3 regions of the Paenibacillus sp. LX16 genome follow, and region 3 is predicted to be linked to each of the others. Evidence: a T-box and tRNA genes for the amino acid it is inferred to sense, from the RefSeq annotation. Region 3 holds a T-box; the other regions hold tRNA genes.
What was found. A T-box is a leader RNA that pairs with one kind of tRNA and senses whether it is charged. The one in region 3 lies ahead of argS (arginine--tRNA ligase), so its partner is inferred to be a tRNA-Arg.
Positions count from the first base shown of each region.

Region 1: it has a tRNA-Arg gene. The T-box ahead of argS (arginine--tRNA ligase) is inferred to sense a tRNA for this amino acid. The anticodon was not compared.
Region 2: it has a tRNA-Arg gene. The T-box ahead of argS (arginine--tRNA ligase) is inferred to sense a tRNA for this amino acid. The anticodon was not compared.

Region 1 covers NZ_CP141152.1:1,089,919-1,096,544, forward strand. Annotated here, with positions in the region: tRNA gene T3H97_RS04925 (tRNA-Ala) at 58-133, shown strand; tRNA gene T3H97_RS04930 (tRNA-Asn) at 138-213, shown strand; tRNA gene T3H97_RS04935 (tRNA-Ser) at 217-308, shown strand; tRNA gene T3H97_RS04940 (tRNA-Glu) at 329-400, shown strand; tRNA gene T3H97_RS04945 (tRNA-Val) at 410-485, shown strand; tRNA gene T3H97_RS04950 (tRNA-Met) at 496-569, shown strand; tRNA gene T3H97_RS04955 (tRNA-Asp) at 596-672, shown strand; tRNA gene T3H97_RS04960 (tRNA-Thr) at 686-761, shown strand; tRNA gene T3H97_RS04965 (tRNA-Tyr) at 766-851, shown strand; tRNA gene T3H97_RS04970 (tRNA-Lys) at 859-934, shown strand; tRNA gene T3H97_RS04975 (tRNA-Leu) at 947-1,027, shown strand; tRNA gene T3H97_RS04980 (tRNA-Gly) at 1,038-1,112, shown strand; tRNA gene T3H97_RS04985 (tRNA-Arg) at 1,120-1,196, shown strand; tRNA gene T3H97_RS04990 (tRNA-Leu) at 1,209-1,288, shown strand; gene T3H97_RS04995 (NADH-dependent flavin oxidoreductase) at 1,870-2,991, opposite strand; gene T3H97_RS05000 (MerR family transcriptional regulator) at 3,162-3,584, shown strand; gene T3H97_RS05005 (hypothetical protein) at 3,818-4,138, opposite strand; gene T3H97_RS05010 (DUF8821 family protein) at 4,692-5,156, shown strand; gene T3H97_RS05015 (SDR family oxidoreductase) at 5,647-6,477, opposite strand; gene T3H97_RS05020 (SDR family oxidoreductase) at 6,525-6,626, opposite strand, start outside.
Region 2 covers NZ_CP141152.1:4,382,417-4,389,042, forward strand. Annotated here, with positions in the region: gene T3H97_RS19530 (SpoIID/LytB domain-containing protein) at 1-109, opposite strand, end outside; gene ruvB (Holliday junction branch migration DNA helicase RuvB) at 337-1,344, opposite strand; gene ruvA (Holliday junction branch migration protein RuvA) at 1,395-2,009, opposite strand; gene ruvC (crossover junction endodeoxyribonuclease RuvC) at 2,006-2,509, opposite strand; gene T3H97_RS19550 (BofC C-terminal domain-containing protein) at 2,739-3,443, opposite strand; tRNA gene T3H97_RS19555 (tRNA-Pro) at 3,558-3,631, opposite strand; tRNA gene T3H97_RS19560 (tRNA-Leu) at 3,639-3,718, opposite strand; tRNA gene T3H97_RS19565 (tRNA-Arg) at 3,731-3,807, opposite strand; tRNA gene T3H97_RS19570 (tRNA-Gly) at 3,813-3,887, opposite strand; tRNA gene T3H97_RS19575 (tRNA-Lys) at 3,923-3,998, opposite strand; tRNA gene T3H97_RS19580 (tRNA-Asp) at 4,027-4,103, opposite strand; tRNA gene T3H97_RS19585 (tRNA-Met) at 4,130-4,206, opposite strand; tRNA gene T3H97_RS19590 (tRNA-Val) at 4,236-4,311, opposite strand; tRNA gene T3H97_RS19595 (tRNA-Glu) at 4,322-4,393, opposite strand; tRNA gene T3H97_RS19600 (tRNA-Ser) at 4,411-4,502, opposite strand; tRNA gene T3H97_RS19605 (tRNA-Asn) at 4,506-4,581, opposite strand; rRNA gene rrf (5S ribosomal RNA) at 4,601-4,717, opposite strand; rRNA gene T3H97_RS19615 (23S ribosomal RNA) at 4,870-6,626, opposite strand, start outside.
Region 3 covers NZ_CP141152.1:2,244,178-2,250,803, reverse strand. Annotated here, with positions in the region: gene T3H97_RS10390 (S-layer homology domain-containing protein) at 1-573, opposite strand, end outside; gene argS (arginine--tRNA ligase) at 837-2,564, opposite strand; T-box leader at 2,624-2,882, opposite strand; gene T3H97_RS10380 (four-helix bundle copper-binding protein) at 2,960-3,289, opposite strand; gene T3H97_RS10375 (MogA/MoaB family molybdenum cofactor biosynthesis protein) at 3,552-4,067, shown strand; gene T3H97_RS10370 (nicotinate phosphoribosyltransferase) at 4,133-5,596, opposite strand; gene T3H97_RS10365 (cysteine hydrolase family protein) at 5,717-6,283, opposite strand; gene T3H97_RS10360 (NUDIX domain-containing protein) at 6,351-6,626, opposite strand, start outside.

The DNA.
Region 1 (6,626 bases), 1.2 Mb from region 3:
GGATTTTTTTTCGCCTATCATGCTATTGATTATACATACAAAATTGAATTTTTAGATGGGGCTATAGCTCAGCTGGGAGAGCGCCTGCCTTGCACGCAGGAGGTCAGGGGTTCGATCCCCCTTGGCTCCACCAATATTCCCTGATAGCTCAGTTGGTAGAGCACTCGACTGTTAATCGAGTTGTCACAGGTTCGAGTCCTGTTCGGGGAGCCATGTGGAGAGGTGTCCGAGTTGGCCGAAGGAGCACGATTGGAAATCGTGTAGGCGCCAAAAGCGTCTCGAGGGTTCGAATCCCTCTCTCTCCGCCAGCTCTTAATAATAGATATATGGCCCGTTGGTCAAGGGGTTAAGACACCTCCCTTTCACGGAGGTAACAGGGGTTCGAATCCCCTACGGGTCATAGTAATTCGGAGGCTTAGCTCAGCTGGGAGAGCATCTGCCTTACAAGCAGAGGGTCGGGGGTTCGATCCCCTCAGCCTCCACCATATTTTATGTCGCGGGGTGGAGCAGTTCGGTAGCTCGTCGGGCTCATAACCCGAAGGTCGCAGGTTCAAATCCTGCCCCCGCAATTACTTCATCTAAGAAAGTTTCCTCTGGAACCGTGGTGTAGAGGCCCAACATGCCTGCCTGTCACGCAGGAGATCGCGGGTTCGAATCCCGTCGGTTCCGCCATTTAACTTAATATGCCGGTGTAGCTCAACTGGTAGAGCAACTGACTTGTAATCAGTAGGTTGGGGGTTCAAGTCCTCTCGCCGGCACCATTTTGGAGGATTAGCGAAGTGGCCAAACGCATCAGACTGTAAATCTGCTCCCTTACGGGTTCGGTGGTTCGAATCCATCATCCTCCACCAGTTTTACGAGCCATTAGCTCAGTTGGTAGAGCACCTGACTTTTAATCAGGGTGTCGAAGGTTCGAGTCCTTCATGGCTCACCATTATCATTGTATGCGCGTGTGGCGGAATTGGCAGACGCACTAGACTTAGGATCTAGCGTCTTTGACGTGGGGGTTCAAGTCCCTCCACGCGCATCTTGTATTTGCGGACGTGGCTCAGCGGTAGAGCATCGCCTTGCCAAGGCGAGGGTCGCGGGTTCGATTCCCGTCGTCCGCTCCATTTATTAGTCCCCTTAGCTCAGCTGGATAGAGCGTTTGACTACGAATCAAAAGGTCGGGAGTTCGAATCTCTCAGGGGACGCCATTAACTTCATAAGCCGGTGTGGCGGAATTGGCAGACGCGCGCGACTCAAAATCGTGAGGGAAACCGTGGAGGTTCGAGTCCTCTCACCGGCATCTTTTTCGGGAAGTAGCTCAGTGGTAGAACTCAGCCTTCCAAGCTGGTAGCGTGGGTTCGATTCCCATTAACCGCTTTATATAGATGAAAAAGGAGAGATGGCTTATTTTTATGCCATCTCTCCTTTTTTACTTTTAAACTATTTCTATCGATATGACAGCCAGTAGAAACCCCAAGGCAATATCAGCATGCAGACAGAAAACCTCATCAGAAATTGCCCCGCCTCCAGCACCCCGCAACCTAACTCTGGTATCGGCGAGAGAAGCAACTGGATCTGGTGACCACGATAGTTAAACACACAATGTTGAGCAGGCGCTTCAAGTCTGCTCTTTTTATTAAACTAACGGGCAGGTTAACGTACAATATTCTGGAGCGGTAGTCTTAGATTCAGGTTATTTAACGCCCCCTATTTGCAAAGGCCTTCAAGATCGAAACATACGCAGTATGTGTGTCCGCAACAGCAAGAATTGCCCTACCGAACTACGGATGGACGGAGCACCTTAGAATCAGCAAAAGAAACCCGAAGTCTCATAAAAGACTTGGGTTTCTCGTCAATCTGAGTAGCCTTTAGGACTACTCTCTATTTACTAATATTAAACCAACCTGGCATTGCTTGAATTACATTCCAAAGTTTTTCTGGAATATTAAGCTGGTCGGGTTTCGAAACGATCAATTCAGAATCAACCTCGGCTTCACGTCCATTTGCGACCTTTTCAACCCAGTTAGGATCCATAATTAACGCATGCCCAATGGCGACGAGCGGCAAACCTAATTCCATAGCTTTAAGAGCATCATCCGGTGTTATTATGGAACCAGCAGCCATCACAGGTACCTTACCGTTTGCTCTTTCAAGAATTAATTCAAGCCGTGTTTTTTCATCTTGACTATCTACTGGCTTTGAAGACACATTATCTAATGAAGCATGTATATAATCTAAATCCTGTTCAACAAGAATATCAATTAATTCATACGTGTCTTTCATACGTAATCCGTCCACTTTGGAGGATTCTTCAGGGGAGAATCGGAATCCTAAAATGAAAGGTTTTGTAGCATGTTTTTCAATGACATTTTTGATTTCTCTAATAATTGCCAATGGAAAACGCAAGCGATTTTCAAGTGATCCTCCCCATTGGTCCGTCCGTTGATTTGTCGCTGGCGACCAAAAATTCTGAATTAAAAATCCATGAGCCCCATGGATTTCGACGCCATCAAATCCGGCCTCAATTGCTCGTCTTGTTGTGTCTCCAAAAGCACGTACAATCGACAAGATCTCCTCATGTGATAGTTCTCTTGTTTCTGAAGTTGAACCTAAATTAGTAACTTCGGGTTGCAATGCACTCGCACTAACTGCATCCAATCCAGGCACGGCTTTATTGCCAGCATGGAAAATCTGTAGGATCGCAGGAGCGCCTCCACTTTTCGCTGCCTCAGCTAATTTTCGTAAACTTGGAGTAAATTCATCATTATACCCAGCGAATTCATTTGTAAAACCCTGCCCATTAGGTGTAACATGAGTACACCCTGTAATGACGAGTCCTACTCCATTCACTCTTTGTTTGTAATACTTTACTTCGTCATCCGAAATGGTAAGATCGTCATTACTTGACCAGGTTGTCATAGGTGCCATAACGATACTATTCTTAATTGTTATTCCATTTTTGAATGTGAAGGATTCAAATAACCTACTGTATTTCTGATTCATTTCATTAACCTCGCTCTCATATTTTCTTTTCTATTTCAGTTTAATTGGTTGCCGTTACGGTAAGTCAAGGGTTTATTTTTATATGATTACATATAGAATTGTTGTTGTTGTCATTCTCTTTATGATATATATTTAGTTACAGTAACTGTAACTAAAGGTGGGACAAGTAGATGTTGTATTCAATGACATATGTAGTGGAGAATTTAAATGTATCTGCAAAGACACTTAGGTTTTATGAAGAGCAAGGGATATTACCAAATATATCTCGTGACGAAAAAGGCCGTAGAGTTTATAACGAACAACAATTAGATTGGATTTCTTTTATTCGTTGTCTCAAAGAGACAGGAATGCCTCTTTCAAAAATAAAAGATTACAAGGAACTTTATGAATCGGGAAATAGTACCTTTTTGAAAAGAGAGGAAATGTTGATTCAACATAAATTGGAAGTACAGAAGAAAATTGACGAAAGTTTTAAACACTTGGAAGAAATAAACTATAAAATTGCCATGTATGAACTTCAGAAAGAAGAGGTTATGAAAAATCCTAACTATAACTTTAAATGTCACGGTCTGGAGAATAAGATAGTGAATTAATGTACTTAAGCTAACGGGAAACGTTAGTTAAATAAAGAACAGCGGTAGTCTAGGACTTTCCTCTTTTTCAGTCCAAGGCTACCGCTATTTCTATATTTAATTCCCGACCTCTGATGCCGTTCTGAAAGCCGGTGTCTGATAAAAATATAGTATTACGCCCCTTGTTTTATAATGCTCAAAGTCTTCTTTGTAGAACTAGGATCATCATCGGTTGATTACTCCTCGGGTAAAAGTTATGAACGGTTTACCTTGGCTTCAAAACGATTTTCCAAATCGACCCAGTTGGGGGTAGGGACCCGGGTCTGTTCCTTCCAAAGGTGAAACACGCGGCTCAAAGCTACGATTTCCCCTACGGGTCCGTCAACCAGCCGACTGATCGGCATCCTATGATAAATTTTCATAAAAAGGCGCATCAACGCCGGTCGTTTGCGGATTAGTGAAGCTTGCGCGGCCGGCGTTAGCGGATATCGTAAGGCCTCTAACACGCGAAAGCCTTCGTCCATAGCCGCGCTCATCTCCGCAACAACTTGTCGTCTCCGGCGATTTTTTTTCATTTGGCGCTCGTGTATAACCGTTACAAAGTTTAGCGCAATTACAGGCACGATATGATTCTTCAGCTATGTATCTATATTTTCATGATAGATAGGCATCGTACTCATTTGGTTTACGTATGCGGGTACTCCCCTTCCATGTAGAGGGGCTTTCCAAATAAACATGGCCTAACGGCCACCATCATGAATGAAAATATCTTGGCTTGTGAATCTGAACCTCCTTAATGGAAGTATAGGGCACAGGCCGAGACTTTTTTGGTAGGACATACTCTGAGTCCTTAATTTCCCGACCTAGAGGAACTCGTATTTGTCTCGCTGGTCGAATATTTAAAGCGGTGTTTGTGAATACCAGTCTATGTGAACACTATTTAACAAACTAACAAATTCGCCATTCAAAATCTTCTCTTGAATCAATTTTGGTATACTATGTGGTAGATAAGAGAATTAATTTGAAGTCTGGCTATAAGTGTGTGTCTACAACAACTTGAGAAATGAATTCGATTTTGGTGAAATGCGGAAGCTGTTAGGGCGTAAAGAGAGAAGAGGAGGAATGGAAATGTCGTATCTCGTTGATTTTAAAGATGTATCTACGGTTGGTTTAGAGTCTTCACCTGTAGCAGAAGCGCTTGCTGGTTTACGTGCTAATGAAGCCCGTTATTTTATGAACAAATACAAGCATGAATTTACGGTTGTACCAGCTAGTGAAAGCCAGGAGAGCCTTGATTATGTGAACCGAATTTTGATAGAAGAACGTGATATTGTGTTTGCGGCTAAACCTTTAGAAACGTCGCGTTTTCAAGTGGAAAATATCCAATTTACCTACGTTTTTTATGAGGATGGTCTTGCAATCAATGTCATGTATACGGTGGATGACCCTAAAAAGCGGGCCGTTGGTTTTAAGCTTTCTGAGGGGATGGAGGTACCAAAAGAGTTAGAAGGGAAGTTTAAGTTTGCTAGGCAGAAGTCTAAACTAGCTGGAACAATTCGGGGCTCGTTTTTTGTAATTAAAGGACAATATTAAAGTAAGCAAAAGCGCAAATAGAGGAATCCAGTCCCTCATTCTCTTTGCAAAAAATGTGAAATTAAAGAAAGGGCTATCCCGCAAAAGGATGGCCCTTTTTTGAAAGAATGATGAAAAGCAATTTTGATTGAGAAAATTCTAGAAAGAAGAGGAAAAGCTACCGCTTATCGTATGATTACCAAACAGGAAGATCACGTGTAGTCTCTGATAAGGAGACTATTTTTTTGAAAACTTGCCCCTTCAGCCAACGCGGTGAACCATACCATAAGTGAAGAAATTTTCTTGTGGGAAGTGACCTAACAATACGATTAGCCAGAATAGTTTGATGCGAATGAAGATAACAACACTTAGTGTGGTATGCACTTGTGTTGATCTCGTTTTAATATGCAAACTTCTATTTTATACATGTTGTTGTTAGTCCATGTCTTGCTTCGCTTTTCTCAAGTGCTTTATTAAGCGGCCCAAGATCGATTCTCGGTCTCGTCTCCAATCAGTTGTTGAAGTAGTGAGACTGTTCAAGGTCGTGGATCAGTGCAGGTTGCACAGGCCGCCATCCCAGAAGTTCCTGAGTTGCAACGCTTGATCTCGGGATATCGAGCGCTGCAAGTGTGCTGAGGAAGCCGAAGTGGGCGTCTGCTTCTTCACGTGAAATGCTGACTACAGGCACGTTCAGGTGTTTACCGATAACACTTGCGATGTCGCGAAATGGCACGCCTTCATCTGCGACCCCATTTAGTCGTGAACCTGCGGGTGCCTTTTCTAACGCAAGGCGGTATAGATGTGCGGCGTCAAGGCGGTGCACAGCCGGCCAGCGGTTGCTCCCCTCTTCCACATAGGCTGAGAAGCCCTTCGTTTTGGCAATGTTGATCAGTCTCGGCACAAATCCTGTGTCCCCCTCACCGTGTACCGAAGGACAAAGCTCTACGATCGATGTCCGCACTCCGCGCTCAGCCAGCAATAACATTACGTTTTCTGCTGCCACTCCATTGGCGTGCGTGGTGATCACGAACGGCTTCCCGGACCCTTCCAGCGCCGTCCCCATTGCTTCGACGGCGTGCAGATCTGCTGTGAGTGCCCTGGCGAAGTTCGAGAAGTCGTGATTGAATGCCAGATGAATAATGCCATCCGCAGCAGCCGCACCACTACGAAGGCTGTCGAGATCGTCGATGTCACCGCGGTGTACTTCGGCCCCGGCCTCTTTTAGTTTCGCAGCGCTATTGTCTGAGCGCACAAGACCGACGACCTGATGACCCGCATCAATGAGTTCACGGACGACAGTGGAACCGATGTAACCTGTTGCTCCTGTTACGAAAACACGCATCATGAAATCCCCCTTAAGCTACTAATCATTGTTTGTATAAATTATAATTACCACGCGATGGGTCCATCCTCATCTGAAAACGTTCCTGTTGGACCGTCCGCACCAATCATCGCAAGCCGGACCGCTTCACGCGCCCCTTGTTCAACACT
Region 2 (6,626 bases), 2.1 Mb from region 3:
AAGACCAAGGTATGCACACTGTAGCTAATACCATAATCGCTGCTGCTCGTTTGGCCCGGCCCATCCATGCACCGAAAATACTTTTTCGGTTAAATGCTTCTCCACTCATTTCTGGCTCCCCCAATCTAGCTGTCTAGCACTTATATTGCGTAATTTATCGGGATCTCGACCTTGTCTATCCCTTTAAATACATCGGCGGAATAAACTAAAATATGAACCCGCTCGAAACTTGCTTACACTCTTACTTCCCTTAATCATCCGTCAGCCGATACCGTATTTACCATACTTGCGTGTAACCATGCAATGATTTTTTGAAAAGTGCCTCATGTTTCCTAATCACCGTGGATCCGTTGGCATCGGGATTCCAAGGTGGCCATATGCCGCCGGAGTCACTGTTCGTCCCCGAGGTGTTCTTTGTAAAAGACCAATTTGTAACAAATAAGGCTCGTACACATCCTCAATTGTCTGGCTCTCCTCACCAATGGTTGCAGCAATTGTGTCCAATCCTACAGGCCCGCCCCGGAATGAATGAATCATGGCCTTAAGCATTTTATGATCAATTTCATCCAGCCCGAGTGGATCTATTTGAAGTCTCTTCAGCGCCTCTGCAGCCAACTCAGAATGAATAATACCGTCTCCGGCAACCTGGGCAAAATCACGTACCCTTTTTAACAGTCGGTTAGCAATGCGCGGGGTCCCCCGTGAACGCAATGCGATTTCCTCCGCCGCATCCCCAACAATCTCAATCTCCATAATATCCGCATTCCTGGACACGATGTAAGCCAGCTCGTCTGTCGTATAAAACTCTAATCGACTAATAACACCAAACCGGTCACGCAATGGCGCAGAGAGCAGCCCAGCACGCGTAGTGGCCCCTATAAGGGTAAAGGGTGGCAAATCCAGACGGACCGAACGTGCACTCGGGCCTTTGCCAATCATAATGTCCAGCGCAAAATCCTCCATCGCCGGATACATGACTTCTTCCACCGTACGATGAAGGCGATGAATCTCATCAATGAACAAAACATCACCCTCTTGAAGATTGGTCAGCAATGCTGCCAAATCTCCCGGTCTTTCAATTGCAGGACCTGAAGTCGTACGAAGATTAACCCCCAACTCATTGGCGATAATGTTAGCAAGAGTTGTTTTACCCAACCCAGGCGGTCCGTACAACAGTACATGGTCCAACGCTTCTTTACGCATTTTGGCCGCTTCAATATATACTTTCAGATTTTCCTTAACCTGATTTTGCCCGATATATTCATTAAGATAACGGGGGCGAAGGCTTAGCTCCGCCGTCTGGTCTTCCATCATCAAATTGGCGGAAATAATCCGGTCATCCATGTTCCATCGCTCCTCTTTTCACCAGACATTCGTTAACGGACATCAGCGTCCTATCCGGCAAACAACAGTTGCAAAGCCCGCTTCATCAAAATATCGGCAGATTCATCAGGTTTCGCATCTTTCTTCATTCTGCTCCATACTTTATCCAACTCAGTATCAGTATAACCGAGCGCCTTGAGCGCCTCACGGGCCTCGCTCCAATATGAACCTTCGCCTTCTTCTACGACAGGCTCAGCAAACAATCCGGTTGCCATCCCAAACGAGCCAATACCGTCCAGCTTGTCTTTCAAATCCAGAATCATACGTTGTGCCGTCTTTTTACCGATCCCCGGTAACTTGGTGAGAAATGTGATATTCTCCTGATAAATCGCCGTTACCACATGAGCAGGCGTACCGCCTCCTAAAATACCAAGCGCAACACGCGGTCCAATACCAGATACATCAATCAGTTTACGGAAAAGCTGCTGTTCCTCACGGGTCGCAAAACCGAACAGTAAAATAGCATCTTCCCTTACATGATGGTGAATGTAAATAACCACTGGACCTTCAGTTTTGGCGAACGCGTAAGGATTCGGACAAAATACCCGGTACCCTACACCCTGCACATCTAAAACGACATATTCATTTTCCAAATGGGCCACAGAACCACGCAAGAAATCTATCATTTTCGCAATACCTCATTTAATTTTGAATTTAGCCCATAGGAGTGCGCATGACAAATTGCCACCGCCAAAGCATCCGCTACATCGTCCGGTTTGGGCACAGCTTGAAGCTTTAGAAACATTCTAACCATTTCCTGTACCTGTTTCTTCTCTGCCTTACCATACCCTACAATAGCCTGCTTTACCTGCATCGGCGTGTATTCACCTATAGGCAAATTACGTTGTTTTGCAGCTAGTACCAGCACCCCACGTGCCTGACTTACAGACATAGCGGTTGTAACGTTGCGATTAAAAAAGAGCTTTTCCAGTGCTACCGCATCAGGCTTATATTTATCTATTAATTGCAACATGCCTTCATATACATGAAGCAGTCTTTCTTCTTCCGGTGTATGAGCCTCCGTCTGGATACAGCCATACTGCACAGGAACCACTTTACTGCCAATCTTGTCTACAAACCCGAAGCCCACAATAGCAATACCCGGATCAATTCCTAAAAAACGCAAAAAAATCTCTCCCCTATCGCTCAAACATGGCGTAACTAAACAATAGCCAGCGTTATCCTGAATATAATCATGGCTAAATATCATATAAAGCGAACATATGTGTCGTTCTTTTCATTATAACAAAACTTTGTATCTAATAGAGGAAAAAATTTAAACGTGAGTAAAAACATAAAAAGAGACGCTTCAAGCCTCACCTCATGGGCAAAGCCTAACGTCTCCGTAGTTACAATCAATAGTGCTGCTTTAATACTCTCTGTGTTCGCTCTACGGCAAAGTCACTAAAAGTGGAGATTACACTGTTATACTCATTTATATCCTGTACACGGATCCCCTGCTGAAGTTGTTTATACACCCCTTCTGGCAAGGCGGTCTCCATGGAACCCACATCCAATTGAAAAAAAGTGCGGATAACTTTTTCCTTTTTAGGTAGCCCCTCATACAATGTAAGCTGGCCGTCAGTGCTCAAACCCATATATCCACGCTCTTTGCATGACTCTGACAAGTCTTCCACCCTTCGCTCCAGCCACACCTCTCCTTTGGTATTAAGTCGTCCCTTCCAATCGGGATGCTGCTTCAGTAAGGTCTCTAGCTGCTGTGAACTTAGCGTTCCCAAGGAAAGTGTTTCCGTACCACACACGTAGGTGGTTAACAGACGGGTCTTCCTGCTTATACCGGAAGCACGAATACTTTGCAATAGCTGCATCTGTGAGGAGTGATCTTCAGTTGGGCTCAGATATGAAGCCTCATCCATGCCCTCCTCTGCCATGACGGTAGTAGCGAGTGGCTGTGACAACATGGCCTGCATATAATTCGAAAACAGAATACCCAACCCTGCCAGCAAACAAGCCGCACCAAAAATGCTACAGGCCCACACAGTTCTTCTCCACTGTTTCCAGCGCCGTTTCATCTGTTTTTTCCAACTTAATCGCTTCACAGTAATCCCTTCCGTCCCACTTTTTGTGTTAGTGTGACCTGGCGATTACTGATTTATACAAAAAGATATTAATATAACAAAAAAGCCGCTGCTTCCAGCGACTTTCCTTTTGAATCGGGATGACACGATTTGAACATGCGACCCCCTGGTCCCAAACCAGGTGCTCTACCAAGCTGAGCTACATCCCGAAATACATGCCGGTGAGAGGACTCGAACCTCCACGGTTTCCCTCACGATTTTGAGTCGCGCGCGTCTGCCAATTCCGCCACACCGGCTTATGAAGTTAATGGCGCGCCCTGAGAGATTCGAACTCCCGGCCTTTTGATTCGTAGTCAAACGCTCTATCCAGCTGAGCTAAGGGCGCAAATATGGAGCGGACGACGGGAATCGAACCCGCGACCCTCGCCTTGGCAAGGCGATGCTCTACCGCTGAGCCACGTCCGCAATATCATTATATCCATGACATATAAGTGCATGAATGGTGAGCCATGAAGGACTCGAACCTTCGACACCCTGATTAAAAGTCAGGTGCTCTACCAACTGAGCTAATGGCTCCCAACAGGATAATATAACTTTGTAAAAATGGCGGAACTGACGGGATTCGAACCCGCGATCTCCTGCGTGACAGGCAGGCATGTTAGGCCTCTACACCACAGTTCCATAGCAATTTACATTCAAAAGTTAATTGGTTGCGGGGGCAGGATTTGAACCTGCGGCCTTCGGGTTATGAGCCCGACGAGCTACCGAACTGCTCCACCCCGCGATAATATGAGGGACTGCTATTTAAGTAAATGGTGGAGGCTGAGGGGCTCGAACCCCCGACCCTCTGCTTGTAAGGCAGATGCTCTCCCAGCTGAGCTAAGCCTCCATATTACTTATGACCCGTAGGGGATTCGAACCCCTGTTACCTCCGTGAAAGGGAGGTGTCTTAACCCCTTGACCAACGGGCCATGCAATAAAATAATTCTGGCGGAGAGAGAGGGATTCGAACCCTCGAGACGCTTTTGGCGCCTACACGATTTCCAATCGTGCTCCTTCGGCCAACTCGGACACCTCTCCATATGGCTCCCCGAACAGGACTCGAACCTGTGACAACTCGATTAACAGTCGAGTGCTCTACCAACTGAGCTATCAGGGAATAATAATCATAAAGCTCTGCTTGGCGACGTCCTACTCTCCCAGGACCCTGCGGTCCAAGTACCATCGGCGCTGGAGGGCTTAACGGTCGTGTTCGGGATGGGTACGTGTGGAACCCCTCCGCTATCGCCACCAAACATGAATTTGCTGTGCAAATTCTACCGTACGGTTATTCGGTCCATCACTTATCGTGTGAATGAATAGCCATGCGCTTGTTGTATGTATTTCTACATACCTTCAAGGTTACACCCTGAAAACTGGATCCGAAACTTATTTGCGTTTTATTCTTTAGGATAAGCCCTCGACCGATTAGTATTGGTCAGCTCCATGCATTACTGCACTTCCACCCCCAACCTATCTACCTCGTCGTCTTCAAGGGGTCTTACATACTGGGAAATCTCATCTTGAGGGGGGCTTCACGCTTAGATGCTTTCAGCGCTTATCCCTTCCGTACATAGCTACCCAGCGGTGCTCCTGGCGGAACAACTGGTACACCAGCGGTACGTCCATCCCGGTCCTCTCGTACTAAGGACAGCTCCTCTCAAATTTCCTACGCCCACGACAGATAGGGACCGAACTGTCTCACGACGTTCTGAACCCAGCTCGCGTACCGCTTTAATGGGCGAACAGCCCAACCCTTGGGACCTACTTCAGCCCCAGGATGCGATGAGCCGACATCGAGGTGCCAAACCTCCCCGTCGATGTGGACTCTTGGGGGAGATAAGCCTGTTATCCCCAGGGTAGCTTTTATCCGTTGAGCGATGGCCCTTCCATGCGGTACCACCGGATCACTAAGCCCGACTTTCGTCCCTGCTCGACTTGTAGGTCTCGCAGTCAAGCTCCCTTCTGCCTTTGCACTCTTCGAATGATTTCCAACCATTCTGAGGGAACCTTGGGGCGCCTCCGTTACTCTTTAGGAGGCGACCGCCCCAGTCAAACTGCCCACCTGACACTGTCCTCGCACCGGTTTACGGTACCAAGTTAGAACCTAGATACGATCAGGGTGGTATCCCAAGGATGCCTCCCTTCAAGCTGGCGCTCAAAGTTCTACGGCTCCCACCTATCCTGTACAGATCGTACCCAAATTCAATATCAAGCTGCAGTAAAGCTCCATGGGGTCTTTCCGTCTTGTCGCGGGTAACCTGCATCTTCACAGGTATTAAAATTTCACCGGATCTCTCGTTGAGACAGCGCCCAAGTCGTTACGCCATTCGTGCGGGTCAGAATTTACCTGACAAGGAATTTCGCTACCTTAGGACCGTTATAGTTACGGCCGCCGTTTACTGGGGCTTCGGTTCATAGCTTCGCCCCGAAGGGCTTACCACTCCCCTTAACCTTCCAGCACCGGGCAGGCGTCAGCCCGTATACTTCGCCTTGCGGCTTCGCACAGACCTGTGTTTTTGCTAAACAGTCGCTTGGGCCTTTTCACTGCGGCCCCCTCGGGCTATTCACCCTACCGAGGCACCCCTTCTCCCGAAGTTACGGGGTCATTTTGCCGAGTTCCTTAACGAGAGTTCTTCCGCGCGCCTTAGAATTCTCTTCTCGCCTACCTGTGTCGGTTTGCGGTACGGGCACCTTCTCCTGGCTAGAGGCTTTTCTTGGCAGTCTGAGATCATGACCTTCGCTACTATAATTTTCGCTCCCCATCACAGCCCAGCCTTACGATGTGCGGATTTGCCTACACACCAGCCTCACTGCTTAGACGGACATCCATCAGTCCGCGTCACTACCCTACTGCGTCACCCCATCGCTCATAACGGATTACGGTGGTACAGGAATTTCGACCTGTTGTCCTTCGACTACGCCTATCGGCCTCGCCTTAGGTCCCGACTTACCCTGAGCGGACGAACCTTCCTCAGGAACCCTTAGGCTTTCGGCGGATCTGATTCTCACAGATCTTTTCGTTACTCATACCGGCATTCTCACTTGAATGCAGTCCAGCGCTCCTTACGGTACACCTTCAACCCGCATTCAACGCTCCCCTACCCCTGATGCAATGCATCAAGCCATAGCTTCGGTGGTGTGTTTAGCCCCGTTACATTTTCG
Region 3 (6,626 bases):
TGCTGCCTCCATCCGCGTTACTTTACGATCCGGGTTAAAGTTGCTCTGTTCGTCCAATTTTGCAATTTTGGTCAATAGCAGGAATTGAACTGCTGCGTTTGATTCCTGATCTAATTTTTTGCCATCCGCTACATTAATTAACATACGGACAGTTGGATATTCACCCGTTGCACTCACTGCTTTATACAGAATATTCGCAAATTGTTCTCTTGTCATACGGGTGCTTGGATCAATATCTGGTGACAAAGGGATTTGGTGTTGGGCCGCAATCCGATAGGACTGGGCATACCATGCGGAAGCCGGAATGTTTGCAAAGGAACCCGTTGTGAAATCAGGCATTACCTGAAGATCCATTGCACGAACAACCAAGTGTACTCCTTGTGCATACGTGAGCGTTTGATCTGGTGCAAATTTATCCTTGGTTATTCCTTGGATAATTCCTTTATCCTGAAGTGAGTTTACGATCTTCTCCTGTTCAGCTCCCTTTATATCACGAAAAGCAGAAGCCGACGTAGCCACAGCCAATGAGCAGACGACAAGCAGGGCAACTGCCACGCTTTTATTTTTTTTCATGAGATACACCTCCATGTTTACTTTGCTTCTATACTTACCGACGCAATAAAAGCATCAAATGTTTCAAATATGCACAAATTGGTTGCAAAACAGTGGAATACCTGCGATTAGTGTAACCCGTCTAACTCTTTTCTGCTCACAATCTTTATACATACCCAAAAGTGCCTGTAACAGATTAATCTTTTACAGTATTCCTTTGGAAGAGCCAGGTCTGGTAGCAGTCATCCCGCCAGTAAAAACTCGCTCCCCTTTGTTCGCTTTGCTTACATCCGATTCGGTGCTTTCAGACCAAGAAGTTGCAACGCGCATGCCAGAATATCCGCAGTTTGTTCCGCTAACTGAATACGCCACTGTCCACCATCGACAATCCTTTCCTTGGCGTAAAAACGGTTAAACGCCTGGGCCGTATCCAATGCAAATCTCGCAATTACCGAAGGTTCCAGTTGGCGAGCCGCACGTATCAGTTGTCCGTGATAGCGACCCAACTGCTTAAGCAGCGCCCAACCTGCGTCACCCAACATTTCATCCGATGCGTCATTCAAATCACGAGAATGGCTATCTTGGACAAGGGCGTTGTCGCTAGAATTGGTATTATCAACATCGGTGCGAGCGTGAGCTTTCTCCAGAAGGCTACGTATGCGCGCATGAGTATACTGCACATAAGGCCCGGTCTCGCCTTCAAAAGTCAGCGCCTCCTCCAACGAAAAATCCACTTCATTCAGCCGGTTGTTTTTTAAATCACCAAAAATAATCGCCCCAATGCCAACGTCCTCAGCCACTGCCTGTTGTTCCTGCAAATCGGGGTTCTTCTGATTAATGATGGCTTGAGCACGCGCTATAGCTTCATCCAGCACCTCCTCCAGTTTGACAACTTTTCCGCGTCTTGTGGACATTTTCTTACCCGCAAACCGCATTAATCCAAACGGCACATGCTCACATTGCTCCGCCCAAGCCTCCCCTGCATGCTTCAGCACCGCAAACACCTGCTGGAAATGCAACTTCTGTTCCCCACCAACGACGTACAGCAACCGATCAGCCTTCATCACTTCATGACGATAAATCGCTGTTGCCAGATCACGTGTTGGATAAATGGTGGTCCCATCCTTTTTTAGAATAAGACACGGAGGCAGTTCCTCATCTTCCAGACGAACCACGAGCGCGCCATCACTTTCCTCCAGCAATCCTTTTGCTCTTAATTGAGCAACAACTGCCTGCATCTTATCATTGTAAAAACTTTCTCCCAGCACATGGTCAAATGTAATGTTTAGACGCTGGTACATACGATCAAATTCACCCAGACTGACTTCAACAAAAAACTCCCATAGTTGTTGAGCCTCAGCATCCCCATGTTCCAAACGTCGGAACCACTCGCGGCCTTCATCCTCCAGAGTCGGATCATGCTCGGCCTCCTGATGAAAACGCACATACAGCTTCAGCGATTCACCAATCGGATCATGTTGTAGCTCCTCCTCATTTCCCCATCTTTTATAGGCCGCAATTTGCTTGCCAAACTGTGTTCCCCAATCTCCAAGATGATTCACACTTATTGGAACATATCCGGTTTCACCAAGAATACGATACAAGGCAGCACCGATAACAGTAGAGCGAAGATGACCGATACCAAACGGTTTGGCAATATTGGGCGAGGACATATCAATAACTACCCGCTGTCCGTGCCCGATATTGGGCCTGAGGAAATCAGCCTTGCTCAATTCAGCAAGCATAAGCGGAATATGAACTGACCGATCCAATGTTATATTTACATAGGAACCCGATGCTGAAGCAGTTAAACCTTCTTCATGGTTTACTAGCTCCGCTAATTCCAGTGCAATGTGCTGTGGAGACTTTCGAAACTTTTTAGCCAGCACAAAACACGGAAACGCCACATCTCCCCATTCAGGCTGCGGAGGCACCTCAAATAAAGATAAAATTTCTTTTTCCTCCAAGCCCGTATGGGCCAATATCGCTTGAGCAGCAATCCTCATTAACATGATCTCTCTCCTTCTTTTTATAGAATCTAACAAAAAAAGCCCCCGCCTCTTGAAATAATTCAAGAGACGAGAACTTCAATATCCCCGCGGTACCACTCTTCGTAAATCGGTTGTGCAGCTAAAGCTAACTTACACAAATCGCGATTTCACTCCAATGACTAATAACGGTGTCTGCCGGGCTGATCTACTAGAAATTCTGCTCGTTGGATCAACCGTCTCCCGGGTGCGCTTCACATCGGACCTCATACCGGCTTCCACCTCTTCCGGCTCGCTGTAATGATACGGCTCCGCTGCTACTCTCCCGTTCCATGACGTTAATTCCAATCATTATACAAACCTATTCAGTAGAAAGCAACCTTTTATTTCCTCTTCAGGCACTAGTTCCATATATGTAATTACACAGCCACCAATTGGCGGCATGCCTGAACGCAACGACGGCAGGCTTCTGCACAATGTTTGCAATGATCATGGGAATGCTTGCTGCATTCAGCAGCACATACCTCACAGGCCTTGGCGCACAGCTCACAGATTTGCTCGGCAAAATCCGTTCCACGCTGCAGCATTTGAGCAGCAAATCCGCATATTTCTGCACATTCCCTACTCACTCGAATACATTCACGCAGCATAGCTAAATCATATTCCTTCAAGCTCGCTACGTAACATACATTGCAAGCGTTCATACATTCCAGGCAAGCATCCACGCATTGTTGGTATGAATGATTCATATTACATTACCTCCCAGTTGTTGACCCTGCTGTACTATTACCCGCTAATCCTTGAGATTAATCATTTGATGTGCGCGCTTACAATAAAATAAAAACAAAACAATCCCGACTTATGTAAGGAAGTGTACTATATTCCAGTGTGCAAGTGCAAGGATATTAATCACATGGATTTTTAGCCCCTGTTTCTGACTTGCATACACTCAGTCATTGCTCTATTGTAAAAAGTGTATGTCTAACCACCGATCAAGGAGTGAACATTTTAATGAATATGTCTTCCGTAGAGGAGCATCGACAGGAATCCCCGCAACAGGTTAATTGCATGGTCGTGACTGTCTCGGACACACGTACCGTGGAAACAGATACCGGGGGACGACTGCTCATGGATCTACTAGAAACTAATGGATATAAGGTTGTTCGATATGTCATCGTCAAGGATGATTACGAAGGTATTCAGCAGTTAGTATCCGAAGCAGCGGCACAGAATGACATCGAGGCTGTACTTTTGACAGGCGGTACCGGTATTTCTCCACGTGATACTACATATGAAGCCGTCTCCTCTCTACTGGATAAGGAACTACCTGGCTTCGGGGAAATCTTCCGTTATTTAAGCTTTGCTGAGGACATTGGTTCAGCAGCTATCTTAAGCCGGGCTGTAGCTGGTATTTTGGGCCAGACAGCTGTATTTTCTATGCCTGGCTCACGCGGGGCTGTTCGTTTGGCAATGGAACGCATTATTGTCCCTGAGCTACGACATGTGATGAGAGAAATTTATAAATAAGCTCCTGTTTCTTACATGCCGCAACCAAAAAGGCACCCCATACATTCATGAGGTGCCTCTTCCAACTATTCTTTTTCTTCAACTTCGGGCTGCATATAGCTGTCGATCAGCTTTTGCTTCAGCTCCCATACCTTCTCGCTCAGATTTACACGATAAATTTCAGGGTTCAGCTTCCGCAAATATTCTGGCCAAAACAGTTTCAACTGTGAAGTATGGTAGGCACGAATTTCATCCAGCTCAGGAAGCTCATATACCTTCTGTCCATTAATAAAAATAGGCTCAAGCATCGGTACGGCTTCGTAATTTTCTACATACTTTTTCATATACGGATGCAAGGGGTTAAACAGCTTCAGACGCTTACCATTGCGAGGACGTTCTTCATCAGGGAAAGAAATATAATCGGCTACGGCTCTCCCTTTCTTTTTATCCACAATGCGGTATACATCCTTCTTGCCTGGTGTGGATACTTTTTCTGGGTTACCTGAGATCTTAATCGTCGGCAGCATTTCGCCGTCCACTTCCCGCTCAACCAGCTTGTACACCCCGCCGAGCGATGGTTGATCCGAAGCCGTAATAAGCTGTGTTCCTACACCCCATACATCAATACGTGCCCCTTGGGCTTTCAGGTTAAAAATCGTATTTTCATCCAAATCATTGGAAGCTACAATTTGTACGTAATCTAAGCCTTCAGCATCGAGCATTTCCCGCGCCTGTATGGATAGATAAGCCAAGTCACCGCTATCCAAACGAATTGCATTCATACGCTTGCCCTGACTCTCTAGCATTTTTGCTGTCCGAATCGCATGAGGAACACCGCTTTCCAGCGTGTCAAAGGTGTCTACCAGCAGTGTAACCTGGTCTGGCAAAACCTTCGCATAGACGTCAAACGCCTCCTGCTCCGTCATAAAGGTCTGCACCCATGAATGGGCATGTGTCCCCTTCGTCGGGATTCCAAAGTGCTCGCCTGCCAGCATATTAGAAGTCGCGTCAAAACCTGCCACATAAGCTGCTCGTGCTCCCCAAATCGCCGCATCAGCTTCCTGCGCACGCCTTGTTCCAAATTCGAGCAGTGTATCGTCACTTGCCACCTGCTTGATGCGCGATGCCTTTGTCGCAATGAGTGTCTGATAGTTCATAAAATTCAGCAATGCCGTCTCGACAAGCTGCGTTTCCATAATCGTTCCTTCAACACGTACCAGAGGCTCGTTTGGAAAAACAAGTGCCCCTTCTTTCATCGAATGGACCGTTCCACCAAACTTAAACTGGCGAAGCGCCTCCATGAACATGGGATCGTACTTCTCTTCCTGCTCAGACAGGTAGCGAATGTCCTCTTCTGTAAACCGCAAATTTGCAATATAATTCACAATGCGTTCCAGACCAGCGAACACGGCGTATCCATTACCAAAAGGGAGTTTACGAAAATACGCCTCGAACACAGCTTTACGCTGGTGACTTCCGTTCACCCAATGGGCGTACATCATATTAATCTGATATTTATCTGTATGTAATGCGAGGCTCGTTGACTGCATCGTAATCATCCTCTCTGACTGTCCCCAGGTTTGTGGCAGCGTACCGCCTCATCTACCCAGATCCAGCAATATCCGGCTCCATTTTGTTATCGGACATTGGTGCACAATCGTTAAGTTATTTTACTTCTTCTGGCGTAAAACCGTGTCCTCAGCCGACCATACCGCGGCTCCAAGACTTCCTTCAAAATGACCTAAAGCCCAATCATGTCCAGCTTGATTAAAGCTCGCCACAGCGTCCTTGTATACAATAACAGCAAAACCTTTGTTATAGGCATCTATAGCCGTATGCAGCACACATATATCTGTACACACACCAATCAGATGAACTTCCAGAATACCACGTTCACGCAGCCTGAGCTCCAGATCTGTGCCCGCAAATGCACTGTACCGTGTTTTATCCAACCAGTAGATAAGATTATTTTGTTGCTCATAGAGGCTACGAAGCTTGCCATACAAATGTCGTCCGTTGGTTCCACGTATATTATGTGGAGGAAACAGCTTGCTCTCCGGGTGATAAAGGTCGTTCTCCTCATGCAAATCCACAGCCATGACAACAAAGTCCCCTTGATCCACGTATGCCTGCGTAATTGCTGCGATCCGTTCATCCAACTCAATCGCAGGTTGTCCTACAGGCAAACTACCGTCCACAAAATCTTTCGTGTAATCAATAACAATTAGTGCCTGCATTGTACGGTCAGCTCCTTATCCTCAAAGTGAAATTGTACATTCTATGCGTAACCTATTACATTAGATGTTACGTGTAGATAGATAAACGCGGTACTCTGTCACTAAAACGGTACAACTGTGCCGGTCTTTGTGAATACTGGTTGGAACTGAGCGGTTTGCCGTTCTCATCACGCACCTCTTCCAGTATTCCCTGTCTGCTACGAGTCGATGTTATTTTGCGAATAAAGTTTGGCTCTTCGAAATCCGGTACGACACTCTGAATCACCTGATATAATTCACCCAGTGTAAAATGTAGCGGTAAAAACTGCTTGGCGATCGTCGTCTGAAGCATCTGCAACTGAAT